DNA from 3 places in the Janthinobacterium sp. YR213 genome. Region 3 is predicted to be linked to each of the others. Evidence: predicted binding sites of a transcription regulator. Region 3 holds the regulator's gene; each other region holds the start of a gene.
What was found. Region 3 encodes FliA, which starts transcription of late flagellar genes. Its sites were predicted from a motif close to CTAAAGTTTNNNNNNNNNNNGCCGNTA; they were not measured.

Region 1 (4,158 bases), on a different contig from region 3:
GAGTTCCCCTTATTTATCCTGTTATCAAAGTGATCAGTCCATGCAGAGCAGCAGCCTTCCCCGTTGGTCCCTGATCGCGTGCGCCGCCGCCAGCCTGGCCTTGCCGCCCGTCATGGCGGCCGAACTGGGCGAGATGGCGGTGCTGTCGCATGTGGGTCAGCCTCTGCTGGCCGAAATCGAACTGACGGCCCTGGCGCCCGAGGAAGCCAATGGCGTGGCCGTGCGCCTGGCTTCGCCCGATGTGTACCGCGGTGGCGGCATCGGCATGGATCCGGCCCTGCAAACCTTGACGATCAGTCCGCTGGAACGCGGCGGGCGCCACTATGTGCGCGTGAGTACCCGGCAAGCGATCCAGGCGGGCCATGTGCATCTGTATTTGTTGCTGGGCAGTGGCAATGGCGCCGTCGTGCGCCTGGGCACCGTGTGGCTGACGGCGGCCCCGCCTGCTGCCGCTGCCGTCAGTGCGCCAGTCCGGCCCGCGATTCCCGTGCCCGTACCCATATCCGTATCCTCACCGCTGCCACGGGCTGCGGCCGGTGCGCCGTCACCCGATGCCGCCGCGCTGGCGGCCCGCGCGCGCGCCGAGGGCCTCGTGCGCCCGGCGCGCGTGTTCGTGCCGCCGGCCGCGCCCGCGCCGGCTGTACCCGCGCTGCGTCCGGCGCCGTTGCGCCGCGCGACGGCGCCCGTCGCCGCTTGCGCGCCGCAGGCCAATGTGGAGCAGGCGCAAGCGTGCGTTGCGCTGGATGAGAAAAACGCGGCTTTGAATGAGAAGCTCGGCGAATTGGAAGGCAAGCTCGGCGCCTTGCAAAAGGCGCTGGCTCAGCCTGCCATCGCTGCCGCCGTCGCTGCGCCTGCTGCCGCGCCGGCCGAGGCGCGGGTGCCGCATGCCAAGCCCAAGCCCCTGGTGCCGCCAGCGGGCGAGAAGGCGGCGGGCGGCAATGGCTTGCTGTGGCTCGGCATCGGCACTCTGGTCTTCCTGTTGCTGACGGCGGTCATCGTGTATGTCGCGCGCAAGCGCAAGCAGGCGGCCGGGCCGGGCGCGCCGTCGAAATACTGGGTCTTGCTGCGCAAGCCCTTCAGCCGCAAGAAGAAGGATGTGCCCGTGCTGACGGAAGCGGTGGAAGGCGGGGTAGGGGCCGAGCCGGAACCGGAGCCGTTTTCGCGTTAACGCGATGCAAGGCGGCACGACAATTTGATATAAAAAAAGATATTGAAAAAATACATGGAAACGCTTGCCAATCGCGTTGCTTATTTCTTAAAGATGGTGATATGATTAATTCAGTGGACTTGCTCTACGATAAAACAGCCCCAGCCTGGCGCAGTCACCAACGATAGTGTGGCGCGGCAAACAGGTGTAGCGTTGCATAAACGCCTGGGTCTGGAAGCGGTTTGCGATGCCGACGATGTGCTCGCGAACGCCGGATGCAACCGGCAGCGAGGCGACGCCAGGAGATACCTGGGGCTCGCCTTCCAAATTCCCCCCCCCTCCTTGCCTGGTGCCGCAGATGGCGCGCTCCCTGGCACGGAGGCAGACGCAAAAAAAGCACCCGCAGGTGCTTTTGTCGTTTCTGGTGCGGCAAGTTTCTTACATGCGGGCGCGCGAACCCGGCATGGCGCTCGGCAGCTGCGTCATCCACGGTTCCGTGATGCTGCGGATTTCGCGGTCATTTGCCAGGATTTGCTTGAGCAAGTCGATCTTGCGCAGGCGCGAGGCGCCGGCCAGGGCGGGTACCTTGCCTGTCATGGTCGCGCTGGCGGCGCTGGCGCACTGGTTTTCCAGGGTATCCAAGCCATCCCAGTCGCTCGAACGTGCGGCCACGACCATTTTATTGGTCATTCCTGCAATATTTTCATACATCGAGAGAACGTCGTTGGAGGTCATGAGCACACCCGTAACTAGTGAATGGATTACCGCTTGTCTAGATTAACGGCAGCTGCAACGGGAACTTGAGGGTGTTTTTGAAAAAAAATGAAAATAATTTAGATGATTGCTTACTTGCTGCCGGAATCGCCTCCCAAGCCGCATGCCTGCTGGCGTCGTGGTGACAGGGGAATGTGTTGCGGCGCTTCAAAACGCGTTATGATTTTGCATACTACTGTCGTTACTTTGCCTGAAAGGATCACCATGCGCGTTGTCACTGCTGCCGCTTCCTCTTTCCCTGCTTCCTGGCGCAAGCGCGCCATGGCGCTGGCCCTGTCCGGCATCACCCTGGCCGGAGGTCCCGTCCACGCGCACGGCCAGGATGCGGCCGCCAGTCCTGCCGCCGCGATGGCGGCACCCACGGCTGTCTTGCCCGGCGACGATTTTTACGATTACGTGAATGGCGACTGGCTGCGCGGCACGGAGATTCCCGCCGACCGTAGCAGCTGGGGCTCGTTCGCCATCCTCGCCAATGCGACCAACGAGCGCATCATCGCCCTCGTCGAAGGCCTGGCGGCGGCGCCGCAGGCGGATGCATCGGCGCGCCAGGTCAGCGATTTCTACCGTTCCTGGATGGATGAGTCAGCTATCGAAGCGCAAGGCTGGGCGCCGATCAAGCCGCTGCTGAAGAAGATCGATGGCATACGCGACCAGGCGGGGCTGGCCCGCGCGCTGGGCGAGAGCTTGCGCGCCGATGTCGATCCGCTCAATGCCACCAATTTTTATACGGAAAACCTGTTCGGCCTGTGGGTGGCGCAAGACTTGAACGACACCACGCGCAACGTGGCCTACCTGCTGCAGGGCGGGCTGGGCTTGCCCGACCGCGCGTTCTACCAGGGGGAAAGCGCCCGCATGCAGGGCTTGCGCGCGGGCTACCAGGCGCATATCGCCGCCATGCTCAAGCAGGCTGGCTACCGCGATGCGCCGGCCCGCGCCGCGCGCGTGTTTGCGCTGGAGCAGCAAATTGCCGCCAGCCATGCCAGCCGCGAAGATTCGGCCGATGTCGCCAAGGGCAATAACGCGTGGCGTGCAGCCGACTTCGCCAGCAAGGCGCCGGGCCTGGACTGGAAGGCCTTCTTCCAGGCGGCGGGCCTGGGCAAGCAGACGGATTTCATCGTCTGGCACCCGACGGCCATGACGGGCAGCGCGGCGCTGGTGGCGAGCGTGCCGCTGGCCACATGGAAGGATTTCCTCGCCTTCCACGCGATCAACCATTTCAGCACGACCTTGCCGAAGGCCGCCGCCGACCAGCGCTTCGCCTTCTACGGCAGCGCCTTGAGCGGCACGCCGCAGCAGTCGCCGCGCAGCAAGCGCGCGCTGGCGGCAACCAACGCGGCCCTGAGCGACGCCGTCGGCAAGCTGTACGTGGAGCGCTATTTCCCGCCTGAATCGAAAGCCCGCGTGCAAGACATGGTGACGAATATCGTCGCCGCCTTCTCGCGTCGCATCGACAAGCTGGACTGGATGGCGCCGGCCACCAAGGCGCAGGCGCAGGAAAAACTCAAGACCCTGTACGTGGGCGTCGGTTATCCGGAACGCTGGGACAACTATGCGGGCTTGCGCGTGGTGCGCGGCGATGCGCTGGGTAATGTGCAGCGGGCGGAACAGTTCCATTACCGGCAGGAGCTGGCCAAGCTGAGCCAGTCGCCTGACCGCAAGGCCTGGGCCATGCCGGCACAGCTGGTCAATGCCGTCAACCTGCCGCTGCAAAATGCGCTGAACTTTCCGGCCGCCATCCTGCAGCCGCCATTCTTCGACCCGCAGGCATCCGATGCGGCCAACTATGGCGGCATCGGCGCCACCATCGGCCACGAGATCAGCCACAGCTTCGATGACCAGGGCGCCCAGTTCGACGCCCAGGGCAAGCTGCGCGACTGGTGGACGCCAGCCGACCTGGCGCATTTCCAGACCGCATCCAAGCAATTGGTGGCGCAGTTCGCGGCCTACAAGCCGTTTCCCGACCTGAGCGTGAATGGCCAGCTGACCCTGAGCGAAAACCTGGCCGACCTGGCCGGCGTGGCGGCCGCGCATGACGCGTTCACCTTGTCGCAGCAGGGCAAGCCGGCGCAGGCGGATGCGGACCGCGATTTCTTCACGGGTTATGGCGTCAGCTGGCGCAGCAAGGCGCGCGAAGCGGCGGCGCGCCAGCAAATCCTCACGGATGGCCATGCGCCGGCGCAATACCGGGCCGCCACCGTGCGCAACCTCGACGCCTGGTACCCGGCCTTCGACGTCCA
Region 2 (4,158 bases), on a different contig from region 3:
GGGCGGATAGCCAGACGGCTGCCATGCTGGCGCCCTGCCCCGTCATGCGCCTCGAAGCGGGCGAAGCCATTGCCGACACGCAAGGCGCCAGCCTGTACATCGTCCTGCGCGGCTCGCTGGCCGTGGCCGCCGACACCCACACGGGCATGGATGACGGCACCGTCAGCAAGGTCTTGCCCGGCGAAAGCGTGGGCGAACAATCGGTGCTCGATGAAGCGAGCAACCTGGCCGCCATTTCCGCCCTGGAAGAAACCGATTTGCTGGTGATCGACGCGGCCATCGTCTGGGAATTGATCGAGCAGTCGAACGGCCTGGCGCGCAACCTGCTGCGCTTGCTGTCCTTCCGCATCCGCGCCGCCAATGCCCTGCTGCGCCGCCGGCAGAAACTGGGCGAATTCTACCGCCAGCTGTCGATGGTCGACAGCCTGACAGGCTTGTACAACCGCGCCTGGCTGACGGATTTACTGCCCAACATGATCGTCACGGCCCACGCCAGCGGCTCGCCCCTGTCGCTGGTGATGATCGACCTCGACCATTTCAAGCGCTTCAACGACACGCACGGCCACCAGGCTGGCGACCAGGCACTGCGCATCGCCGCGCAAGTGCTGGGCGCGGCCCTGCGGCCCACGGATTTTGCCGTGCGTTATGGTGGCGAGGAAATGATGGTGATCTTGCCCGACACCAACGAACACGTGGCCCTGCGGGTCGCCGAGCGCTTGTGCGAGCGCATGCAGCTCGCCGTCATCTTCGCCGACATGCGCAGCGCCTTGCCGCACATCACGGGTTCCTTCGGCGTGGCCAGCCTGGCGGCCGAACAGGACGACCATGCGCTGATTGCCGCCGCCGACGCGGCGCTTTACCGCGCGAAAGCCGGCGGCCGCAACCGCGTAAGCACCTGATAAAAAGCCCATGGCGTCGTTGCATTGCCTCGCCGTACATTCGTACTGTCTTCGGCAATGCGCCTAGCCCTGGACATTTTCTCAGGCGCTTCCGGCGTAATAATGATCAGGCAGCCTTGCTGTCGGCCGGCTTGGCGGCGTCATCCTTCTTGCTGCTGTGCGCGGCGATGAAGTCCGCATAGCCTTTCTGCACCAGTTCATACGTCTTGTCGATATTGCCGGCGATATCGCCTTGCAACACTTTCAAGCCGCCCAGGATGTCGCGCGCTTCCTTGAAGCCTTTTTCCATGCCGCCGCTGATGGTGTCCATGAACTTGCTCAGGGCTGTATCGTCGTCCAGGCCGGGATTCTGTTTCTTGAACGCGTCAAAAAACCCCGTCGACAGCGATACAATGCGGTTCGCCGTCGCTTCGGCACTGTTATCCTGCGAAGCCGCGTTCTGGATCGCGTCTTCGCCGTACTGGCCCTTCAGCGCTTCATTGATGTTGGTGATGGCCGTCTTGTACAGCAGTGCCAGCGGTTCGTTCTCGGAACCGATCGATACGTTCAGCGACGCCTGCATGATGGACGCGTTCAATTGCAGCTTGGTACGGTCATTCACGCTCATTTCAGTGTTGACGCCGTCCTTTTGCTGGACTTTATCGTCCTTGCCGGCAACGCCCGTACTGACGGAAGTCACGGAAGGGTTGGAATTGCCGCTTGCGGCGATGGGAATTGACACGATAGACCTCCTTGAACGGGCAATGTATGCCACCATGCGGGAAACGCGATGATGACCATCCTCTCGTGTAGTATCGGCAGGTTTTCAGAAAACTGTAGCAGCGGCCCTTTCACGGGCCCGGATAACCCATCAAGTAACGACCATCAATGACTAACCAGACCTTTCTTTGGCACGACTACGAAACCTTTGGCGCCCAGCCGCGCCGCGACCGCCCGGCCCAGTTCGCCGCCATCCGCACGGATGCAGACCTCAACGAGATCGGCGAACCGATCATGCTGTATTGCCAGCCTGCTAATGATTTCCTGCCCGACCCGCAATCGTGCCTGATTACGGGCATCACGCCGCAGCAATGTCTGCAGCTGGGCGTACCCGAACACCAGTTCGCCGCCACCGTCGAAGCGGCCTTTTCGGAACCGGGCACCATCGGCGTGGGCTACAACACCATCCGTTTCGACGATGAAGTCACGCGTTTCCTGTTCTGGCGCAACCTGATCGATCCATATGCGCGCGAATGGAAAAACCATTGCGGCCGCTGGGACATCCTCGACGTCGTGCGCATGACGCACGCGCTGCGCCCGGAAGGCATCGAATGGCCGAAGCGCGACGATGGCCAGACCAGTTTCAGGCTGGAACACTTGAGCAAGGCCAATGACCTGGCCCACGAAGCGGCGCACGATGCGCTGTCCGACGTGCGCGCCACCATCGCCCTGGCACGCCTGATCAAGGAAAAACAGCCGAAACTGTTCGAATTCTGCCTGGCACTGCACAAGAAGGACAGGGTCGCCAGCGAAATGGGCATGCACCTGGCCGCCGGCGAGCGCCAGCCTTTCCTGCACGTGTCCGGCATGTTCCCCGCCGAACGGGGCTGCCTGGGCGTCGTCTGGCCGCTGGCCACGCATCCGAGCAATAAAAACGAAATCCTCGTCTGGGATTGCGCCTACGATCCGCGTGAACTGTTCCAGCTGGACGCCGACACCATCCGTACGCGTTTGTTCACGCGCAAGGAGGCCATGCCGGAAGGTATGACGCGCCTGCCCGTGAAAAGCGTGCACCTGAACAAGTCGCCCATGCTGGTTGGCAATTTAAAGACCCTGTCGCCGGCCATGGCCGCGCAATGGGGCATCGACCTGGACGCGGCGAAGGTCAACGCGCAATTGGCCGCCACGGCGCCGAACATGGATGCCATCTGGGCCGAAGTGTTCCAGCGCCCGGGCGCGAATGTCGCGCTGGACGTGGATGAAGATTTGTACAATGGTTTCGTCAGCAACGACGACCGCCGCCTGCTCGAATCCCTGCGCCGCGACACGCCGGCCAAGCTGGCCACGGCCCGCCCTTCGTTTGCCGACGAGCGCCTGCAGGAACTGCTGTTCCGCTACCGCGCCCGCAATTTCCCGCAAACCCTGAGCGAAGCGGAAAGCCTGCGCTGGGAGCAGCACCGCGCTGCCCGCCTGTTCGACGGCGACGGCGGCGCCCGCACCATCGAAATGCTGTTTACGGAAATCGACGTGCTGTCGGAATCCGTGGATGAGCGTGGCGAGGAAATTCTGGGTGAGTTGTACGATTACGTGGAGATGGTGGCGCCCATGCGCGACTGAAAGTCGGGTAGGTCGGATTAGCGAAGCGTAATCCGACAAGTGCCGACGACGACTCATGTCGGCTTACGCCATGCGGCCAAGCCGACCTAGCAATGAAAAATGCCGGGCTAGCCCGGCATTTTTTATGCATGCAACTTAAACCGAACGATGCGCATTGATCGCATCGCGCGTTTCAATGGCCACGCGGCGTGCCGCGTCGGCGTAGTCTTCGCCAGCCTGCGGCGTGGCATAGATGATGGCGCGCGAGGAGCTGATCATCATGCCCATGCCGTTGGCCGTCTGGCCCGCGCCGACGGTGGCGGCAATGTCGCCGCCCTGGGCGCCGATGCCGGGCACCAGCAGCGGCATGTCGCCGACGATGGCGCGCACCTGCGCCAGTTCTTCAGGGAAGGTGGCGCCGACGACGAGCGCGCACTGGCCATTCTTGTTCCATTTGTCGGCCACCAGGCGCGCCACGCGCTGGTACAAGGGCACGCCATCCGTGTCGAGGAATTGCAGGTCCGAGCCGCCCGGATTCGAGGTGCGGCACAGGATGATCACGCCGCGGTCTTGCCACGCCAGGTAGGGATCGAGCGAATCCTCGCCCATGTACGGGTTCACGGTGACGGCGTCGGCGCCGTAGCGCTCGAACGCTTCGCGCGCGTACTGCGTGGCCGTCGCGCCGATGTCGCCCCGTTTCGCGTCGAGGATCAGCGGGATGTGCGGATAGTTTTCGCGCACGTAGCGGCAGATGTCTTCCAGCTGCTTTTCCGCGCCCAGCGCGCCAAAATACGCGATCTGCGGTTTGAAGGCGCAGGCCAGGTCGGCCGTGGCATCGATGATGCGCGTGCAAAAGGTGGTGATTCCATCAGGCAGATCGCGCAGTTCGGCCGGCAGTTTCGCCAGGTCGGGGTCCAGGCCCACGCACAGCAGGGAATTATTGGCCGTCCACGCGGCGGATAAT
Region 3 (4,158 bases):
GCGTCGATATTCAGATACGACGCCAGGCTGCGCCCCGCCGGCGCGCTGGCGGCAGCCGCATCCGCTTGCGGCGCGCCGGCGTCGGGCGCGGGCCAGTACACGAGCGCCAGTACCGCCGCGATGGCAGCGACGCTGGCGATGCCGGTCAGTTTGCTATTCATGATGAGGTGGCGCATAAAAGGAAATGCACGTTACCACAGGCCTGCGGCAGCGGGCCGCACGCCTCCGCACGCTCAGCCGCCGGCCTTTTTCGGCTGGTGGCCCAGTTTGACCAGCGCGGCCAGGATGGCGTCGACATGGTCGCCCTGCACCTCGATCACGCCATCCTTGACCGTGCCGCCCGAGCCGCACTGCGTGCGCAACTGCTTGCCCAGCAGGGCCAGCGCCATGGCGTCCAGCGGCAAACCCTTGACCACGGTGACGCTCTTGCCGCCACGGCCCTTGGTCTGGCGCGAGACGCGCACCACGCCATCGCCCGCGGGCGCCGCCTTGGCTTGCGCCTTGCATGCGCATTGCGCCAGCGGCTGGCGGCAGGCGGGACACATGCGGCCCGTTTCGGTGGAATAGACGAGACCGCCCAGGGAGCTGCTTTTCATGAGGGAACGATAAAAGAGGAAGAAAGCGCGATTGTACCAAGCGGCAGCCCGCAGTTGACGAGCGTCAGTTGGCTGGCGTAGGTGCCACCGGCGCCGTCGGCACTTCCGTCACCGTTTCGGGGATGCCCGACAAAATCGTCACGGCGACCCGGCGGTTGCGCGCGCGCCCTTCCGCCGTTTCGTTCGGCGCCACGGGGATGTTGTCGGCGTGGCCGACGGCCGTCAGGCGCGACGCCTTGACGCCGCTGGCGATGAACAGGCGCACCACGGCGCTGGCGCGCGCGGCCGACAATTCCCAGTTCGAGGCAAAGTTGGAATTACTGATCGGCTGCACGTCCGTATGCCCTTCCACCTGCACGTCGTGCGTATCGTCCTTGAGCAGCACGGCGACGGCGCGCAGGGCCTGGTCCGATTCCACCGTCAGGCGCGCCGCGCCCGGGTCGAACAGCACGCTGGCATTGATTTCCACGCTCACGCCGCGGCTCGTCTGCGTGACCCGCACCTTGCCTTCCTTCACCAGCGGCGCCAGGGTGGAGGTCAGGTCCTGCGCCAGGCGCGTCATGTGCTCTCGCTCGCGGCGGATGGCTTCCGTGCGGCGTTTCAGGGCCGGGTTCGGCAACGGAATGGCTTGCGGCGCTTCCATGATGATGGGCGGCGCGCCCTTTTCCAGGCTGAAGGCCTGGCCGATGGCATTCTGGAAGACGCGGTACTTGCCTTCGTTGACTTGCGAAATCGCGTACATGACAACGAAGAAGGCGAACAGCAGGGTGATGAAGTCGGCGTACGAGATCAGCCAGCGGTCCTGGTTGTCCGGTTCCTCGTCATACTTCCTGCGCGCGCGCCGCATCATGGTCAGTGCTCGTGCAAGAGGCTGGAAACGCGCTCTTCGATGATGCGCGTATGGTCGCCCGTGGCGATGTCGTACAGCACGGCGGCCGTGATTTCGTATTGCAGCACGCGGCGCGAAACGATGGCCTTGAGTTTATTCGCCACCGGCAGGAACAGCAGGTTGGCCAGGCCGACGCCATAAATCGTCGAGACAAACGCCACGGCGATGCCGCCGCCCAGCTTGCTCGGATCGGTGAGGTTTTCCATCACGTGGATCAGGCCCAGCACGGCGCCCAGGATGCCGATGGTCGGCGAATAGCCGGCCGCCGATTCCCACACCTTGACGGCCTGGCGTTCGGCCATTTCATAGGCGGAGATTTCCACGTCGAGCAGCTGGCGCAGCTTGTCGGGCGCGATGCCGTCGACGATCATCCTCAAGCCCTTGGCGTTGAAGCGGTCGGCCGTGTTTTCCATCAGGCGCTCGAGCGCCAGCGGGCCATCGCGCCGCGCCGTCAGGCTCCACTGCCCGATGTCGCGCGCCAGCGCGGCACGCGTGTCGGCCGGCGGCAGGAAGACCCAGCGCAGCATTTCCAGGCCGCGCACGAAGGTGCGCAGCCGCGTTTGCAGCAGCACGGCGCCGAAGGTGCCGATGACAACGATGGCAAAGGCGGCCGGCTGCAGCAGGGAGGCCATCTTGCCGCCTTCCAGTGCCTGGCCGACCAAAAGGCCCGCCAGCGCCAGCGCCAGCCCGATTACGCTGGACCAGTCCACGCCTGCTCCCTCAAGGTTGCGCGCAGGCGCGCGACGGCCTGGGTATGCAGCTGCGAGACGCGCGATTCCGACACGCCCATCACCGCGCCGATCTCCTTCAGGTTCAGCTCTTCTTCGTAATACAGGCCCATGAGTATTTTCTCGCGTGGTGGCAGCGCGTCGATGGCATCGATCACGGATTGCCGGAAATCGGTATCGAGCAGGGAACGCAAGGGGTCGCTGTCCTCGTCCACGCAGTGGCGGTCGAGGAAGCTGTCATTGCCGTCCGGGTCATGAAAGTCTTCGTAGTACACGAGCTGGTGGCCGCCGCCGTCGCCCAGCATTTCCTGGTAGTCGGCCAGCGACATTTTCAGCAGCTTTGCCACTTCCGACTCCGTCGGCGGATGGCCGAGGCGCTGCTGCAAGGTGCTCATCGCCTCTTCGATCTTGCGCATGTTCTGGCGCATGCTGCGCGGCAGCCAGTCGCTGGTGCGCAATTCGTCGAGCATGGCGCCGCGGATGCGCAGCACGGCATACGTCTCGAACTGCGCGCCATGCGTCTCTTCATAGCGGCTAATGGCATCGAGCAGGCCGATCATGCCGGCCTGGATCAGGTCATCGACCTCGACCGAAGGCGGCAATTTCGCCTTCATATGGTGCGCCAGACGCTTCACCAGCGGAATGTGCTCCGTCAGCAAATAGTCCTTGTTCGATTTCCCTTTGACCGTGTACATAGGCTGCTTATTGTTTTCTCATCTTATCTGGTGCTACGGTTCGATTCAGGCGCTGAACTGGTGCGGGCTCCCCGTCTGGTACAAGGTGCCGCCAAGCACCGGTGCCGCCGAACGGGCCAGCCGCTCGGCCAGTCCGCGAAACGCCACCGACGCGCCCGCCAGCGGAAACGCATCGACCACGCTGCGGCCCAGCCGCGCCGCGCGGTGCAGATACTCGTCGGCAGGCACCGAACCCATCGAGGTCAGCTTCACGGCCAGGTAGCGGCTCGCCGCCTGCGCCATATTATCGTATACCACTTTTGCCTCGGATTCGGAAGCGCCGGTGACGAGAATGCCGAACGGACGGCGTCCCAGTTCCTGGCTCAGGCGCTTGACCAGGCAGTACGCCGCCTTGATCGAGGTGGCGCTGGTCGAGACTTGCACGACGATATCGGACGAAGCCATCAGCGGCACGGGGAAGCAATCGCCCTCGTCTGCCACGACGCCGTCGACCAGCACGATGCCGCTCTGGCGCGCCAGCACCTCGAACGTCTTGCCCAGGCGGCGCAGTTCGTCCTCGCCCGCATAGTCCATGCTGTCCATCAAATGGTTGCGCGCGCCCAGGCTGGCCACGCCGAAGCCTTGCGGCACCTGGTGGATGACCTGGTTCAAGCCGCACTGCTGGCGCGCCACGTCGCGCAGGCTGGCGCCGTGCGCCAGTCCCAGGCGCGCCGCCACGCCATCGCTGCCGCCGCTGGCGTCGAGCAGCAGCACGTCATTGCCGCCATAGACGAGCGACGCGCCCAGATTGACCAGCATGGCGCCCTTGTCGTCCTGCGGCGTGGCCGAGAGGAACGTCATGACGCGCGGCTGCGGGCCGGCCAGCATGCGGCGCAAGCCTTCGGCCTGGTCGAAATCGAAATTAGCCAAGGTGCACCCCGCGCGCTTCATTATTGCGGGCGGCCGCCTGCGCCATCAGGAGCGGCAGTTCGGCATCGGAAAACTGCGTCGCCGCCGCATCGCGCTTGAGCTTGAAGGCGCGGTCGATCAGGTAGCCGCGGTCGGCCAGGTACAGGTCTTCCGGCACGCGCTGGCCGTTCGACACATAAAACAGGTTCAGCTTCTGGCGGATCACCACGTCGAGCACGTTGCCGATCGAGGCCGCTTCATCGAGCTTGGTCATGATGCAGCCGGCCAGGCCGCTGCCCTGGTAGGCGCGCACCACTTCGTTGAGGGTTTCCTGGGTCGCCGTGGAGTTCAGGCACAGCAGG

Region 1: a site for FliA is predicted at 1,926-1,952, ahead of BLT98_RS22205 (flagellar protein FliT). Genes of this name have one in related genera too.
Region 2: a site for FliA is predicted at 1,692-1,718, ahead of BLT98_RS22575 (DUF5610 domain-containing protein). Genes of this name have one in related genera too.

Annotation. Positions count from the first base shown of each region.
Region 1 covers NZ_FNDA01000005.1:252,496-256,653, reverse strand. Annotated here, with positions in the region: gene BLT98_RS29270 (type IV pilus assembly protein FimV) at 41-1,168, shown strand; gene BLT98_RS22205 (flagellar protein FliT) at 1,586-1,837, opposite strand; gene BLT98_RS22200 (M13 family metallopeptidase) at 2,126-4,158, shown strand, end outside.
Region 2 covers NZ_FNDA01000005.1:325,693-329,850, forward strand. Annotated here, with positions in the region: gene BLT98_RS22570 (GGDEF domain-containing protein) at 1-899, shown strand, start outside; gene BLT98_RS22575 (DUF5610 domain-containing protein) at 1,006-1,620, opposite strand; gene sbcB (exodeoxyribonuclease I) at 1,767-3,215, shown strand; gene pyrF (orotidine-5'-phosphate decarboxylase) at 3,351-4,158, opposite strand, start outside.
Region 3 covers NZ_FNDA01000002.1:985,696-989,853, reverse strand. Annotated here, with positions in the region: gene BLT98_RS13635 (hypothetical protein) at 1-161, opposite strand, end outside; gene BLT98_RS13630 (translation initiation factor Sui1) at 234-596, opposite strand; gene motD (flagellar motor protein MotD) at 661-1,443, opposite strand; gene BLT98_RS13620 (flagellar motor protein) at 1,449-2,195, opposite strand; gene BLT98_RS13615 (RNA polymerase sigma factor FliA) at 2,177-2,908, opposite strand; gene BLT98_RS13610 (MinD/ParA family ATP-binding protein) at 2,954-3,817, opposite strand; gene flhF (flagellar biosynthesis GTPase FlhF) at 3,810-4,158, opposite strand, start outside.